2 regions of the Bradyrhizobium sp. 930_D9_N1_4 genome follow, and region 2 is predicted to be linked to the other one. Evidence: riboswitches for the same ligand, from Rfam matches in the RefSeq annotation. Region 2 holds a riboswitch; the other holds the start of a gene.
What was found. A riboswitch is a leader RNA that binds a small molecule or an ion and turns the genes downstream of it on or off. The one in region 2 is predicted to bind glycine.
Positions count from the first base shown of each region.

Region 1: another riboswitch for glycine. It lies ahead of AB7532_RS23080 (D-amino acid dehydrogenase); the one in region 2 lies ahead of gcvT (glycine cleavage system aminomethyltransferase GcvT).

Region 1 is NZ_CP197236.1:4,842,480-4,850,499, forward strand. It holds gene AB7532_RS23070 (ABC transporter substrate-binding protein) at 1-1,391, opposite strand, end outside; gene AB7532_RS23075 (M20/M25/M40 family metallo-hydrolase) at 1,660-2,790, shown strand; glycine riboswitch at 2,886-2,992, shown strand; glycine riboswitch at 2,996-3,120, shown strand; gene AB7532_RS23080 (D-amino acid dehydrogenase) at 3,187-4,500, shown strand; gene AB7532_RS23085 (ABC transporter permease) at 4,682-5,623, shown strand; gene AB7532_RS23090 (ABC transporter permease) at 5,644-6,531, shown strand; gene AB7532_RS23095 (ABC transporter ATP-binding protein) at 6,546-8,020, shown strand, end outside.
Region 2 is NZ_CP197236.1:5,004,385-5,012,404, forward strand. It holds gene alaS (alanine--tRNA ligase) at 1-2,510, opposite strand, end outside; glycine riboswitch at 2,746-2,837, shown strand; gene gcvT (glycine cleavage system aminomethyltransferase GcvT) at 2,981-4,129, shown strand; gene gcvH (glycine cleavage system protein GcvH) at 4,141-4,509, shown strand; gene gcvP (aminomethyl-transferring glycine dehydrogenase) at 4,737-7,601, shown strand.

The DNA.
Region 1 (8,020 bases), 160 kb from region 2:
TTCTCCGCCCAGCCGAACCAGCCCTTTTTGCCCTGGCCGCCGATCGACAGATTGGAGATCGGGTTGGAGACGTCGGCGCTGACCCAGTTGGTGAAGAACATGTTCCAGCCGCCCTCCTTCGGGGGCTTCTGGCTGGCGCGACGGCTCACCACCGTCTGCCAGTCGGTCGCCTGAGCGTCGACCTTGAAGCCGGCTTCGCGGAGCAACTGCACCGCAACGGTCGGCTGCGCCTTCAGCGTCACGACGTCACCGGGCACCATGACCACGACGGGGGTGCCGTCATAGCCGGACTCGGCGAGCGCCTTCTTGGCTTCGGCCATGCCGTTGCCCTTGACCAGCGATTCCGAGCCGACATCGGTTGCGAACGGAGTGTCGCAGATGAAGAAGGCGCCGCAGATCTTGTAGTATTTGGGATTGCCGACGAGCGCGTCGAGCACATCCTTCTGGTTCATGGCCAGAAGTGCTGCACGGCGGATCTTCGGATTGTCGAAGGGCGGATAGAGGAAGTTCATGCGACCGAGGGTCTGGTAGCCGAACTTGTTCAGCGTCTCGACCTTGAGATCGGCATTGCCTTCGAGCACCGGCAGCAGATCCCACGGCGGCACTTCCATGAAGTCGATGTCGCCCGATTGCAGCGCGTTCACCGCGGTCTGCGAGTCCGGCATGGTGATCCACTCGACGCGGTCGACCTTCACCACCTTGCCACCGGCAGTCCAGCTCGCCGGCTCCTTGCGCGGCACGTAATCGGTGTTCTTGACGTAGACCGCCTTCACGCCGGGCTGGAATTCACCCTGCACGAACTTGAAGGGGCCGGAGCCGATCTGCTCGGGGATCTGCTTGTCCGCCGGCGTCTCGGCGAGGCGCTTCGGCATCATGAAGGCCACGCGCGAGGACGGCTTGCCGATCGATTCGAGCACCAGGCCGTAGGGCTCCTTGAGCTTCAGCGTGATGGTCTTGGGATCGGTCGCCTCGATGCTGGCCGTAAAGGTCATCATCTGCTGGCCCATGCCGTCGACCGCGGCCCAGCGCTTGAGCGAAGCGACGCAGTCTTCCGCCGTCACCGGCGCGCCGTCATGCCATTTCAGGCCGTCGCGCAGCGTGAAGGTGTAGGTCAGCTTGTCATCGGAGATTTTCCAGTCCGCCATCTGCGGCTGGATCTTGAAGGTCGAATCCGTCGTGATCAGCGTGTCGTAGACCATGTAGCCATGGTCTCGCGTGATGTAGGCGGTGGTGAAGATCGGATCGATGATGCGCAGATCCGAATGCATCACCGCGGTGATGGTCTTGCCGGCCGCAAAGACCGGCGAGGCCATTGCGGTGGACAACGCGACGACCGACAGCGCGAGTGTGGAGGCGAACGCGCGACGCCCCCGGCGCATCAAGCTCAACATAAAAGTTTCTCCTGACGTGAAACTGTTCAAAGGCAGATTATTGGTTGAGCATTCGGTTCGTTCCTTGGGCGAACTAACCTCATGCAATGCCTTTATCTTTTCGAGACTTGCAGACAGTGTTGAGCGCGTCAATCCGGTTTCGGTGCAGCCCATGGCATCGCGTGCACGGGCTCCACAAAGATCGGTTTGGCACTACAACACTCTCCACGCGTCCTCCTCGCGCCAATGCAATGCGCATTCCATCTTTCGAAGCTTGAGAGACATTGAGATGAATCCAGCCAATCTTCCCTTCGATTCCGAAGCGATGCTCGAGGGCCTGCGCACCTGGGTGGAATGCGAAAGCCCGACCTGGGATGCCGGCGCCGTTAACCGCATGCTCGATATCGCAGCGCGGGATATGGCGATCATGGGTGCGACGATCGAACGCATCGGCGGACGCCAGGGCTTTGGCGGCGTCATCCGCGCGCGCTTTCCCCACCCGAAGCAGGGCGAGCCCGGCATCCTGATCGCCGGCCACATGGACACGGTCCACCCCATCGGCACGATCGAGAAGCTGAAATGGCGGCGCGAAGGCAACAAGTGCTACGGCCCCGGCATCTACGACATGAAGGGCGGCAACTACCTTTCGCTGGAAGCGATCCGGCAGCTTGCGCGCGCCTCCTTCACGACGCCCCTGCCGATCACCGTGCTGTTCACGCCGGATGAGGAAGTCGGCACGCCCTCGACGCGCGACATCATCGAGGCGGAAGCCGCCCGCAACAAATATGTGCTGGTGCCCGAACCAGGCCGCGCCGACAACGGCGTCACCACCGGACGTTACGCCATCGCGCGATTCAATCTCGAAGCGACGGGACGGCCGAGCCACGCCGGCGCAACATTGTCGGCGGGACGCTCGGCGATCCGCGAGATGGCGCGGCAGATCCTCGCCATCGACGCGATGACGACGGAGGATTGCACCTTCTCGGTCGGCGTCGTGCATGGCGGGCAATGGGTCAATTGCGTTGCCACAACTGCGACCGGCGAGGCGCTCTCCATGGCCAAGCGCCAGGCCGATCTCGACCGCGGCGTCGAGCGCATGCTGGCGCTGTCGGGCACGTCCAACGATGTCACCTTCAAGGTGACGCGCGGCGTGACGCGGCCGGTGTGGGAGCCGGATGCCGGCACGATGGCGCTGTATGAAAAGGCGCGCGGCATCGCCAAATCGCTCGGCCATGAATTGCCACATGCGAGCTCGGGCGGCGGCTCCGATGCCAACTTCACGGGCGCGATGGGCATCCCCTCGCTCGACGGCCTCGGCGTGCGTGGCGGCAACGGCCACACGCTCGAAGAGTTCATCGAGGTCGACAGCCTGGTCGAACGCGGGCGCCTGATGGCGGGATTGCTGGCGACGCTGGCGTAAACTGAATCGACTTCGCACTGCACAATACGTTGGCAGTCGCGGTTGAAATTTAGCCTTGTCTAAAAATGAGGCGCATCGTACTGCTCGATGGTCCACGCGACGATGCGGGAGAGATCGCAACGAAGGCCACCAGCCTTTTTTTTGCGGCGCCGACGGAGCAACCGCCCCGGAAACTCTCAGGCAAAAGGACTGTATCGTCAGGACGATCTGGAGAGAGACGGCACGATTGAAAGTCGTGACGTCCACCGAAGGGGATAGTCCGCATAGACGTCATGAGGTCAGGCCTCGTGGGTCCGTGCCGGATCAAGCTCTCAGGTAACCGTGACAGATGGGGCGCCGAACGGCCTTGCGGCCGGCGGTCAGCCGTCTCTAACTCACGGGAGCCCTGAACTTTCCATGACCCATATCGCCATCATCGGCGCCGGCATCACCGGCGTAACGACTGCCTATGCCCTGCTCGATCGCGGCTACAAAGTCACGGTGCTCGACAAGCACCGCTACGCCGCGATGGAGACCTCGTTCGCCAATGGCGGGCAACTCTCCGCCAGCAATGCCGAGGTGTGGAACAGCACCGCGACGATCCTGAAAGGCTTACGCTGGATGTTCCGGCGCGATGCGCCGCTGCTGATGAACCCGCGACCGAACTGGCACAAATATTCGTGGATGAGCGAGTTCGTCGCCAACATCGGCAACTACCGCGCCAACACCATCGAGACGACGCGGCTCGCGATCGAAGCGCGCAAGCATCTGTTCGAGATCGCGACCCGCGAGGGCATCGACTTCGATCTCGAACGCCGCGGCATCCTCCACATCTATCACGACAAGAAGGGTTTCGAATCCGGCCTGCGCGTCAACGCGCTGTTGCAGGAAGGCGGATTGGATCGCCGCCCGGTGACATCCGAAGAAATCCGCACGATCGAGCCGACGTTGCGCAAGGATTGTTACGGCGGCTTCTACACGCCCTCGGATGCGACCGGCGATATCCACAAGTTCACCCGCGGGCTTGCGGACGCCTGCAAACGGCGCGGCGCGACCTTCATCCACGAAGCCGACATCGACTCCGTAGCCCAGGCCGGTGGCGGCTTTGTCATCGGCTGGGCTGATCTTTCTGCCAGTGATGCTGTCGCATCCGCGCGCGGCATGCTGAAGGCGGACGGCGTCGTGGTCTGCGCCGGCGTCGCCAGCCGTCACTTCGCCAGCCTGCTCGACGAGCGCGTCAACGTCTATCCGGTGAAGGGCTATTCGATCACCGTGCAGCTCGACACCGCTGAAAGCCGCAACGCGACGCCGACCGTGAGCCTGCTCGACGAAGCCGCCAAGATCGTCACCAGCCGGCTCGGCGCCGATCGTTTTCGCGTGGCCGGCACCGCCGAATTCAACGATTTCAACCGCGACATCCGCGCCGACCGCGTGCAGCCGCTGGTCGACTGGGTCCGCGGCAACTTCCCGGCCGTCGAGACGTCCAGGGTGGTGCCGTGGGCCGGGCTGCGGCCGATGATGCCGAACATGATGCCGGTGGTGCGCGCGGGCCGGATGCCCGGCGTCTTCTTCAACACCGGCCACGGTCATCTCGGCTGGACCCTGTCCGCCGCGACCGCGCAGATGATTGCCGGAACCATCGACGGCTGGCGCGGCCTCAACGCGCCGCCAACCGCGCCTTCGCTTCAGCAAAAACTTGGGGTTGAGCGCGAGTTACGTCATGCATCCTGAGTGGTCGATATCAGCCACCGGGCGGCCCCTTGCGACCGCCCTGCCCTTGGCACACAATTTGCCCCGAAAGATCGGCTTCTCCGGCCGGCTTTCCAGCCCGAGTGACAGGCGTGCATGATAGACACAATCGATTCCACGGGCGCTTCTCGGCCCCACCAGTTCCGCAGCCGGAGATAGGTGCATGCTAGGTTATCTCATTCGCCGCGTTCTGGCCGCCGTGCCTGTGATGGGCGTCGTCGCGCTGTTCGTGTTCCTGTTGCTGCGGCTGACGCCGGGCGATCCCGCCGCGATCCTCGCCGGCGACAACGCGACACCCGAACGGCTCGAGCGCATCCGCGACTCGCTCGGCCTCAACGAGCCGCTGATCGTGCAATTCGTCACCTGGGTGAACAAGCTGCTGCATGGCGATCTCGGGACATCGCTGATCTCCAACCTGCCGGTCATCAAGATGATCAGCCAGCGCATGGAGCCGTCGATCTCGATCGCGCTCTCGACCATTATCCTCGCCGTCATCGTCGCCGTGCCGCTCGGCGTCATCGCGGCGTGGAAGCACGGCACCTGGATCGACCGTTTCGTGATGGGCCTCTCCGTGCTCGGCTTCTCGGTGCCGGTGTTCGTGGTCGGCTACATCCTGATCGAGGTCTTCGCGATCGACCTGCGCTGGGTGCCGGTGCAGGGCTTCCGCAGCATCTTCAACGGTTTCGGCCCGTTCTTCGAGCGCATCATCCTGCCGACCTGCGCACTGTCCTTCATCTACATCGCGCTGATCGCGCGCATGACGCGCGCGGCAATGCTCGACGTGCTCGGTGAGGACTATGTGCGGACAGCACGCGCGAAGGGCATCAACGAGGTCGCGGTGATGATGCGGCACGCGCTGCGCAACGCCGCCGTGCCCGTGATCACCGTGATCGGCACCGGTTTTGCGCTGCTGATCTCCGGCGTCGTCGTGACCGAGAGCGTGTTCAACATCCCCGGCATCGGCCGGCTCACGGTGGACGCGGTGCTGGCGCGCGACTACCCGGTGATCCAGGCCATGATCTTGCTGACGTCGCTGATCTACGTCGTCGTCAATCTCCTGATCGACGTCGCCTACACGCTGCTCGATCCCCGGATCCGGTACTAGGGCCAAGGATAACAACAACAATGTCCGTCGATAGCCTTCCCCAGTCCTCCATTCCGATCACGTCGCCGCTGCGACCGCGCTTCGGATTCCTGACCTCGACGCCGATCATCGCGGCGGCCACGATCCTGCTCACCTTGATCGTGCTGGTTTCGATCCTGGCACCCCTGATCGCGCCGCATGATCCGGTCCAGCTTGCCCCCTCGCAACGGCTCAAGCCCTCGTCGGCGCAGTTCCTGCTCGGTACCGACGCCTATGGCCGTGACCTGTTGTCGCGCGTCATCTATGGCGGCCGCATCTCGCTGCTGATCGGCATCGGCGCGGCGATCATGTCTGTCGTCATCGGCCTCGCGATCGGCCTCGTCTCCGGCTTCTTCAAGCTGGTCGATTCCGTGCTGATGCGCGTCATGGACGGCCTGATGGCGATGCCGAGCATCCTGCTCGCGATCGCCGTGGTGTCGCTGTCCGGCGCCAGCATCTGGACCGTGCTGATCGCGATCACCATTCCCGAAGTCCCACGCGTGGCGCGACTGGTGCGTTCGGTCGTGCTGTCGGCGCGCGAAGAGCCTTATGTCGAAGCCGCAATCTCGGTCGGCTCGTCGCTGCCGAAGATCATGTGGCGGCATCTGATGCCGAACACGATCGCACCGCTGATCGTCCAGGGCACCTATGTCTGCGCCTCCGCGATCCTCACCGAGGCCATCCTCTCCTTCCTCGGCGCCGGCATCTCGCCGGAGACGCCGACCTGGGGCAACATCATGGCCGAAGGCCGCCAGTATTTTCAGCTCAAGCCAACGCTGATCTTCTGGCCGGGCCTGCTGCTCTCGATCGCGATTCTCAGCATCAATCTGATCGGCGACGCCGCCCGCGACGCACTCGATCCGCGCATGAAGCAGCGGGAAGGCAAGTGATGAGCGATAAAGCGATGACCAGCCCCATCCTCGACATCAGTAACCTCGTCGTCTCCATCGGCAAGAAGCCCGGCGCGCACAAGATCATCGACGGCATCTCGATCCAGGTGCACGAGCGCGAGACGCTGTGTCTCGTCGGCGAAAGCGGCTCGGGCAAGTCGGTGACCTCGCTCACCACCATGGGCCTGCTACCGAAGGGCACGCTGGTGCCGACCGCCGGCAGCGTCAAGCTCGTCGGCGAGGAGATTCTTACCGCGACCGACCGCCGGCTGCGCCAGCTGCGCGCCACGCAGATGGCGATGATCTTCCAGGAGCCGATGACCGCGCTCAATCCGGTCGTGCCGGTCGGTCGCCAGATCGACGAAGTGCTGCGCGCCCACACCAATCTCGACGCGCGGGCGCGCAAGAAGCGCATCCTCGACATGATGGAGCAGGTCCGCCTGCCCCAGGTCGAGCGCATCTTCGCCTCCTACCCGCACCGCCTCTCCGGCGGTCAGCGCCAGCGCATCATGATCGCGATGGCGCTCGTGCTGGAGCCGAAGCTGCTCATCGCCGACGAGCCGACCACTGCGCTCGACGTCACCACGCAGAAGCAGATCTTGACTTTGATCCGCGACCTCCAGCGCGATCACGGCACGGCCGTGCTGTTCATCACCCATGACATGGGCGTGGTCGCGGAGATCGCCGACCGCGTCGCGGTGATGCGGCAGGGTCGGCTGGTGGAGACCGGTCCGCTCGAGACCGTGCTGCGCAATCCGACCATGGAGTACACCCGCAATCTGCTCTCGGCAGTGCCGAGCCTGGTGCCGCGTGCGGCGCGGCCGGAGACCAAAGAACCTGTCGTGCTGGAGGCCAACGACCTCAGCAAGGTCTACAAGGAGCGCGCGTTCTTCGGCAAAGGCCGCGAGGTCGTCGCTGCCGACAAGGTGACGCTGACTCTGCGCAAGGGCCGCACGCTCGGCATCGTGGGCGAAAGCGGCTCGGGCAAGTCCACCGTCGCACGCTGCATCGTGCGCCTGATCGACCCGACCTCGGGCGGCGTGCGCCTGGCCGGCCGCGAGATCGCCGACATCTCGCGGCGCCTGCTCCAGCCGCACCGGCAGAAGATCCAGATCGTGTTCCAGGACCCCTACCGCTCGCTCAACCCGCGCATCACCGTCGGCGAGAGCATCGCGGAGGGCCCGATCAATTACGGCACCTCGCATGCCGATGCGATGAAGCGGGCGCGCGAGCTGCTCGAGCTGGTCGGCCTGCCCGCCGACGCCGTGACCCGCTATCCGCACCAGTTCTCCGGCGGCCAGCGCCAGCGCATCGCCATTGCGCGCGCGCTCGCGCTCGATCCGGACGTGCTGGTCGCGGACGAAGCGGTCTCCGCGCTCGACGTCTCGGTGCAGGCGCAGGTGCTGGAACTGCTCGACGAGATCCAGAAGCGGCTCGGCATCGCGATCCTGTTCATCACCCACGATCTGCGCGTCGCGGCGCAAATCTG
Region 2 (8,020 bases):
GCTGTGACGCCGACCACGACGCCGGCTTTGCCGTCCTCGGTGACGCCGACGATGGCGACCACGCCGGAGCCGATCTGCTTCTTGGCCTCGTCCGCGAGGCTCTTGAGATCCTTCATCTCGATGCCTTCGACCGCACGCGCCATCAGCTTGACGCCGCCGGCCTCGCGCACGCTGGAAGCTGCGCCATCGCCGCTTGACGCGCCGCCGCCCATCGCGAGCTTCTTGCGGGCGTCTGACAATTCGCGCTCAAGCTTCTTGCGCTCGTCCATCAGCGCGGTGATGCGCGCGGGGACGTCGTCGATCGAGGTGCGCAGCTCGTGGGCCGCGGCCTTCGCCAGCGCCATGGTCTCGTTGGCGTGACGGCGGGCGTAATTGCCGGTCAGCGCCTCGATGCGGCGCACGCCGGAGGCGACCGCGCTCTCGCCGGTCAGCGTGATCAGGCCGATATCGCCGGTGCGCCGCACATGGGTGCCGCCGCAGAGCTCGACCGACCAGCCAAGCGCATTGACGCCGCGCTCACGCGCGGTGCGGCCCATCGAGACGACGCGAACCTCGTCGCCATACTTCTCGCCGAACAGGGCGCGCGCCCCGGCCTCGCGGGCCTCGTCAACGCCCATCACGCGCGTGGTGACTTCGTCATTCTCCAGCACCACGTCGTTGGCGATGTCCTCGACGCGGGCGAGCTCTTCGGCCGTGATCGGCTTCGGATGCACGAAGTCGAAGCGCAAACGATCCGGCGCGACCATCGAGCCGCGCTGGGCGATGTGATCGCCAAGCACCTGACGCAGCGCCTCGTGAATCAGATGCGTCGCCGAGTGATGTGCGCGGATCGAGGAGCGCCTGGAATGATCGACCTCGAGCTGGAGCGCGGTGCCGAGCTTCAGCTCGCCGCTCTCGACCGTGCCGACATGCACGAAGAAATCGCCGAGCTTCTTCTGCGCATCGGTGACGCGGAACTTGATGCCGCCCTCGCCCAACAACACGCCGGTGTCGCCGACCTGGCCGCCGGACTCCGCATAGAACGGCGTCTGGTTCAGCACGATCGCGCCGGTTTCGCCCGCCTTGAGGCTGTCGGCTTCCTTGCCGTCCTTCACCAGCGCGGTCACCACGCCTTCGGCGCTCTCGGTCTCGTATCCCAAAAATTCGGTGGCTCCGAGCTTCTCGCGCAGCGGGAACCAGATCGCTTCGGAGGCGGCTTCGCCAGAACCCTTCCAGGATTCGCGCGCCTTGGCCTTCTGGCGCTCCATCGCATCGGTGAACGAGGCCTGATCGACGCCGATGCCGCGCGACTTCAGCGCGTCCTGCGTCAAATCCAGCGGGAAGCCGTAGGTGTCGTAGAGCGTGAAGGCGACGTCGCCGTCGAACATGTCGCCTTTCTTCAGGCCGGCCGACTTCTCGTCGAGAATCGACAAGCCGCGCACCAGCGTCTTGCGGAAGCGGGTCTCTTCCAGCCGCAGCGTTTCCTCGATCAGATTTTCCGCGCGCATCAAATCGGGATAGGCCTGGCCCATCTCGCGCACCAGCGCCCACACCAGCCGATGCATCAGCGGCTCCTTGGCGCCGAGCAGCTGCGCATGGCGCATCGCGCGGCGCATGATCCGGCGCAGCACATAGCCGCGGCCCTCGTTCGACGGCAGCACGCCGTCCGCAACCAGGAAGGCCGAGGAACGCAGATGGTCGGCGATGACGCGGAACGAGGCCACGGTCTGCTCGTTCGGCCCGTGGCCCAGCGCCGACGAGGTCGCGTCGATCAAATGACGGAACAGGTCGGTCTCGAACACGCTGTCGACGCCCTGCATGATCGAGGCCATGCGCTCGAGGCCCATGCCGGTGTCGATCGAGGGACGCGGCAGGTCAACGCGCTGCTCCTTCGTCACCTGCTCGTATTGCATGAACACGAGATTCCAGAATTCGAGGAAGCGGTCGCCGTCCTCTTCCGGCGAGCCGGGAGGACCGCCCCAGATGTGGTCGCCGCGGTCGATGAAGATTTCCGAACACGGGCCGCACGGGCCGGTGTCGCCCATCGCCCAGAAATTGTCCGACGTCGGGATGCGGATGATGCGGTCCTCGGAGAATCCGGCGATCTTCTTCCAGAGGCCAGCCGCCTCGTCGTCGGTGTGGTAGACGGTGACGAGCAACTTGTCCTTCTTGAGCCCGTATTCCTTGGTGATCAGCTTCCAGGCCAGCTCGATCGCGCGTTCCTTGAAATAGTCGCCGAACGAGAAGTTGCCGAGCATCTCGAAGAAGGTGAGATGGCGCGCGGTGTAGCCGACATTGTCGAGGTCGTTGTGCTTGCCGCCGGCGCGCACGCATTTCTGCGACGTGGTGGCGCGCTGATACGGCCGCTTCTCGACGCCGGTGAAGACGTTCTTGAACTGCACCATGCCGGCATTGGTGAACATCAACGTCGGATCGTTGCGCGGCACCAATGGCGAGGACGACACGATCTCGTGGCCGTTCTCGGCAAAGAAGTTCAGAAAGGTCGACCTGATCTCGTTGACGCCGCTCATGTTCATCCAATCGGGTGTGCTTGGACCCGCCAATTTGCCATCCAAACCTGTCGATTTGGGCTGATATCTGCGGGCCACAGCGCTTTTAGACAAGGCCAGCTTCGCTGTCCAGAAACTGTGCAGAGAGATCAGTGGGTTGCCGCAGGCGCGCAATCCCGTTGCAATCCCTTTGGAAAGCCGCAAAGGCCGCGTTGACAGGCTTGGCCGGCCTGTGGTCTGTACCCATCTGTATCGTACGGCCACGTCGGGAGAGACCGGCAACTTGGTAGCCGGCGCCGAAGGAGCAACCGCCCCGGAAACTCTCAGGCAAAAGGACCGCGTGGCTTTGACGACATCTGGAAAGAGGCGCCGACGGGCTTAGGTCCGGACTGCGTCCGCCGACGGGATAATACTCTCAGGCACAGCGACAGATGGGGCTTCGACTGGTGTCCACGGGAAATCGTTCCCGGGGAACCGCCGAGGACCCTGTAATGTCAGTACGTGACGACAAAGACTCCCTGAAACGTACCCCCCTTTACGACTTGCATGTCTCCCTCGGCGGCAAGATGGTGCCGTTCGCGGGCTATGACATGCCCGTGCAATATCCTGCCGGCGTGCTGAAAGAGCACCTCCAGACCCGCACCGCCGCCGGCCTGTTCGACGTCTCCCACATGGGCCAGCTCGCACTTCGGCCGAAATCGGGCAAGGTCGAGGACGCCGCCCGCGCGCTGGAGCGGCTGGTGCCGCAGGACATCGTGGCGATTGCACCGGGCCGCCAGCGCTACGCCCAGTTCACCAATAAGGATGGCGGGCTTCTCGACGATCTCATGGTCGCCAATTTCGGCGATCATCTGTTCCTGGTCGTCAACGCCGCCTGCAAGGACGCGGACGAGGCGCATCTGCGCGCGAATCTCTCCAGCGACTGCGTCATCGATTCGCTTGCCGACCGCGCACTGATCGCGCTGCAGGGCCCGAAGGCGGAATCGGCGCTGGCGAAATTATGTGCAGAAGCGCCCGCCATGAAGTTCATGGATGCCGGTCCGCACAAGGTTGCGGGTATCGACTGTTTCGTCTCGCGCTCGGGCTACACCGGCGAGGACGGTTTCGAGATTTCGGTCCCCGCGGCCGATGCCGCGCGTCTCGCCAGGACGCTGCTCGACAATCCCGACGTGATGCCGATCGGCCTAGGCGCCCGCGACAGTCTGCGGCTGGAAGCCGGGCTCTGTCTCTACGGCCACGACATCGACACCGCGACCACGCCGGTTGAAGCCGCGCTGGAATGGTCGGTGCAGAAGAGCCGCCGCACCGGTGGCGCCCGTGCCGGCGGCTTTCCGGGCGCCTCGAATATCCTCGCTCATTTCGATCACGGCGCATCCCGCCGCCGCGTCGGCCTGCTCGCGCAAGGCCGCGCCCCGGTGCGCGAGGGCGCGCTGCTGTTTGCGGACGACGCAGGCGGTGACGCAATCGGAAAAGTCACCTCGGGCGGTTTCGGCCCGAGCCTGAATGCGCCGGTCGCGATGGGCTATGTGCCCACGAGCCTGAGCGCGCTCGATACAAAGCTCTTTGCCGAGGTGCGCGGGCAACGCTTAGCCCTCACCGTCGCCGCCATGCCCTTCGTGAAAAATACCTACAAACGCTGAGGACTGAGACAATGACCACGACGCTGTACACCTCCGACCATGAATGGCTGGCCATCGACGGCGACGTCGCCACCGTTGGGATCACCGACTACGCGCAGTCCCAGCTCGGCGACGTCGTGTTCGTCGAGCTGCCCAAGGTCGGCCGCACGCTGAAGAAGACCGAAGCCGCCGCCGTCGTGGAATCGGTCAAGGCCGCATCAGACATCTACGCGCCCGTCTCGGGCGAGGTGACCGAGATCAACGACGCACTCGCCGCAGAGCCGGCGCTGGTGAACTCCGACGCGCAAGGCAAGGCGTGGTTCTTCAAGATCAAAATTGCCGACAAGAGCGAGCTCGGCGGCCTCATGGATGAGGCCGCGTACAAGGCGCATACGGCGTGAGATGAGAACTCCAACCTCATTCTCAGTGTCATCACCCGCGCAGGCGGGTGATCCAGTACGCCGCGGCTTCTCGGTTAAATCACGAACGCCTGCGTCTACTGGATGCCCCGCCTTCGCGGGGCATGACAGCGGAGTGATGAGGCGAACCGCTACCACATCATCGCCCGCCCGAGTGCGCATTGCGCACAAGGCGGGCGATGACAGCAACTCCTAAGCGAGGACCCATGATGACCGCGCACCGCAAATCCAACGGCGACACCGCCACCTTCGTTCGCCGCCACATCGGCCCCTCCGCGCGCGATGTCACCGCGATGCTGGAAGCCGTCAGCGCCAAAAGCGTCGACGCGCTGATGGCGGAAACGCTGCCGGCTTCGATCCGACAGGCCGCCCCGCTCGATCTCGGCAAGCCCTTGAGCGAGACCGAGGCGATCGCGCACATGGCCGAGCTCGCACGTCAGAACCAGGTGTTCACCTCGCTGATCGGCCAGGGCTATTCCGGCACGATTTTGCCCGCGGTGATCCAGCGCAACATCTTGGAGAACCCGGCCTGGTACACGGCGTACACGCCCTACCAGCCCGAGATCAGCCAGGGCCGGCTGGAAGCGCTGCTCAACTTCCAGACCATGATCTGCGATCTCACCGGGCTCGACGTCGCCAACGCCTCGCTGCTCGATGAAGCCACCGCCGCCGCCGAAGCCATGGCGCTGGCGGAGCGGCACTCGCGGGTCGAGGCAAAGGCCTTCTTCGTCGACAAGGACGTCCATCCGCAGACGCTCGCGGTGATGCGCACCCGCGCCGCGCCGCTCGGCTGGACCCTGGTCGTCGGCGATCCCCTCACCGATCTCGACAAAGCGGACGTGCTCGGCGCGCTGCTGCAATATCCGGGCTCTTCGGGCGCGGTGCGCGACATCAGGCCCGCGATCGCGGCACTGAAAGCCAAGGGCGCGCTGGCCATCGTGGCCGCTGATCTCCTGGCACTGACATTGCTGGCGTCGCCCGGCGAGCTCGGCGCCGACATCGCGATCGGCTCGGCGCAACGCTTTGGCGTGCCGATGGGCTATGGCGGACCGCACGCGGCCTATATGGCGGTGCGCGATGCGCTGAAGCGCTCGCTGCCCGGCCGCCTCGTCGGCCTCTCCGTGGATTCGCGCGGCGCACCGGCCTACCGCCTCGCGCTCCAGACCCGCGAGCAGCACATCCGCCGCGAGAAGGCGACCTCCAACATCTGCACCGCGCAGGTGCTGCTCGCCGTGATCGCCTCGATGTATGCGGTCTATCACGGCCCGGAAGGACTGGCGCAGATCGCGCGCAACGTCCATCGCCGCGCCGCCGTGCTCGCGGCCGGCCTGCGCAAGCTCGGCTTCACGCTGCAGTCCGAAAGCTTCTTCGACACGCTCAGCGTCGATGCCGGCGCCAGGCGCGCCGAGATCGTCGCTCGCGCGGCCGCCCAGACAATCAATCTCGGCGTCGGCGAAACGAGCTTGCGCATCGCGCTCGACGAGACCACGACATCAGCCACGGTCGAAGCCGTCTGGCGCGCCTTCGGCGGCACGCTTGCCTATGCCGAGGTCGACGCGACCACGCGCGAGGCGCTGCCGGACGCGCTGAAGCGCGCGACCGAATTCCTCACCCATCCGGTGTTCCACGCGCATCGCTCGGAAACCGAGATGCTACGCTACATGCGCAAGCTCAGCGACCGCGACCTCGCGCTCGACCGCGCCATGATCCCGCTCGGCTCCTGCACGATGAAGCTGAACGCGACCACCGAGATGATGCCGCTGACCTGGCCGGAATTCGGCAGCCTCCACCCGTTCGCCCCGCGCGAGCAGGCCAAGGGCTATCACGCGCTGTTCGCGCGGCTGGAAAAATGGCTGTGCGACATCACCGGCTATGACGCGATCTCGCTGCAACCGAATTCGGGCGCGCAGGGCGAATATGCCGGCCTGCTCGCGATCCGCGGCTATCACGCGGCACGCGGCGAGACGCACCGGAAAATCTGCCTGATCCCCTCCTCCGCCCACGGCACCAACCCGGCCTCGGCCGCGATGGTCGGCATGGACGTGGTGGTGGTCGCCTGTGAAAAGAACGGCGACGTCGACGTCAATGATCTCCGCGCCAAGGCGGAAAAGCACTCGGCCAATCTCGCCGCTGTCATGATCACCTATCCCTCGACGCATGGCGTGTTCGAGGAGCACATCCGCGAGATCTGCGACATCGTCCATGGCCATGGCGGCCAGGTGTATCTGGACGGCGCCAATCTCAACGCGCAGGTCGGCCTTAGCAGGCCCGGCGATTACGGCGCCGATGTCAGCCACCTCAACCTGCACAAGACCTTCTGCATCCCGCATGGCGGCGGCGGCCCCGGCATGGGCCCGATCGGCGTCAAGGCGCATCTCGCGCCGTTCCTGCCCGGTCACCCCGCGACGCAAGGCGATGCGCCGGTCGGTCCGGTCTCGGCCGCACCGTTCGGCTCGGCCTCGATCCTGACCATCTCCTACATCTACATCCTGATGATGGGCGGCGAAGGCTTGAAGCGCGCCACCGAGATCGCGATCCTCAACGCCAACTACATCGCCGCGCGCCTCGATGCGCATTTCCCGGTGCTCTACAAGAACGCCAGGGGACGCGTCGCGCATGAGTGCATCGTCGATCCCCGCGCGCTGAAGACGACGTCAGGCGTTACGGTGGACGACATCGCAAAACGCCTGATCGATTACGGCTTCCACGCGCCGACCATGAGCTTCCCGGTGCCGGGCACGCTGATGATCGAGCCGACCGAATCCGAATCGAAGGCGGAGCTGGACCGATTCTGCGACGCCATGATCGCGATCCGCAAGGAGATCGCCGAGGTCGAGGCCGGCCGCTTCAAGATCGAGGCCTCGCCTCTGCGCCACGCCCCGCACACCGTGCACGACATCGCCGATGACGACTGGGCGCGCGCCTACACCCGCAGCGAAGGCTGCTTCCCCGCCGGCACCTCGCGCACCGACAAATACTGGTGCCCGGTGGGCCGCGTCGACAACGTCTATGGCGACCGCAATCTGGTGTGCTCGTGCCCGCCGGTGAGCGATTACGCAGAAGCCGCGGAGTAGGCCCCAACGGAGGTCTCGTAGGGTGGGCAAAGCGACTTGTCCGCCGAAGCTCGCAGAGCGAAGGCGGAAGCGTGCCCACCACCTTTGCATGACGTGACAGATCGTGGGCACGGCGCTTGCGCGCCTTTGCCCACCCTACGGCACTAGTCGTCAGGCCAAAGCATCAGGCTTCCCGACCGAGCCACAAGGCTCTGGCAATGGGTGCCTGCGAGCGTGAGTGCCCAGGCTTGGGATTCATCGATCTTTCCCTGGAGTTCCGCGGGCGCGCTCGCTTGCCAGCGCCCCCTTTCGCGTCCCAGCGGCAAGGCCTCGGTCTCCGAAGCAATTCCAACGAAGGGCAAGATATCGGAATCGTCTTCAAGACGGGCCTCGAAGCTGTGCCTTGCGATTGCTCTGGCACCTTCTATCGGAGACACGCC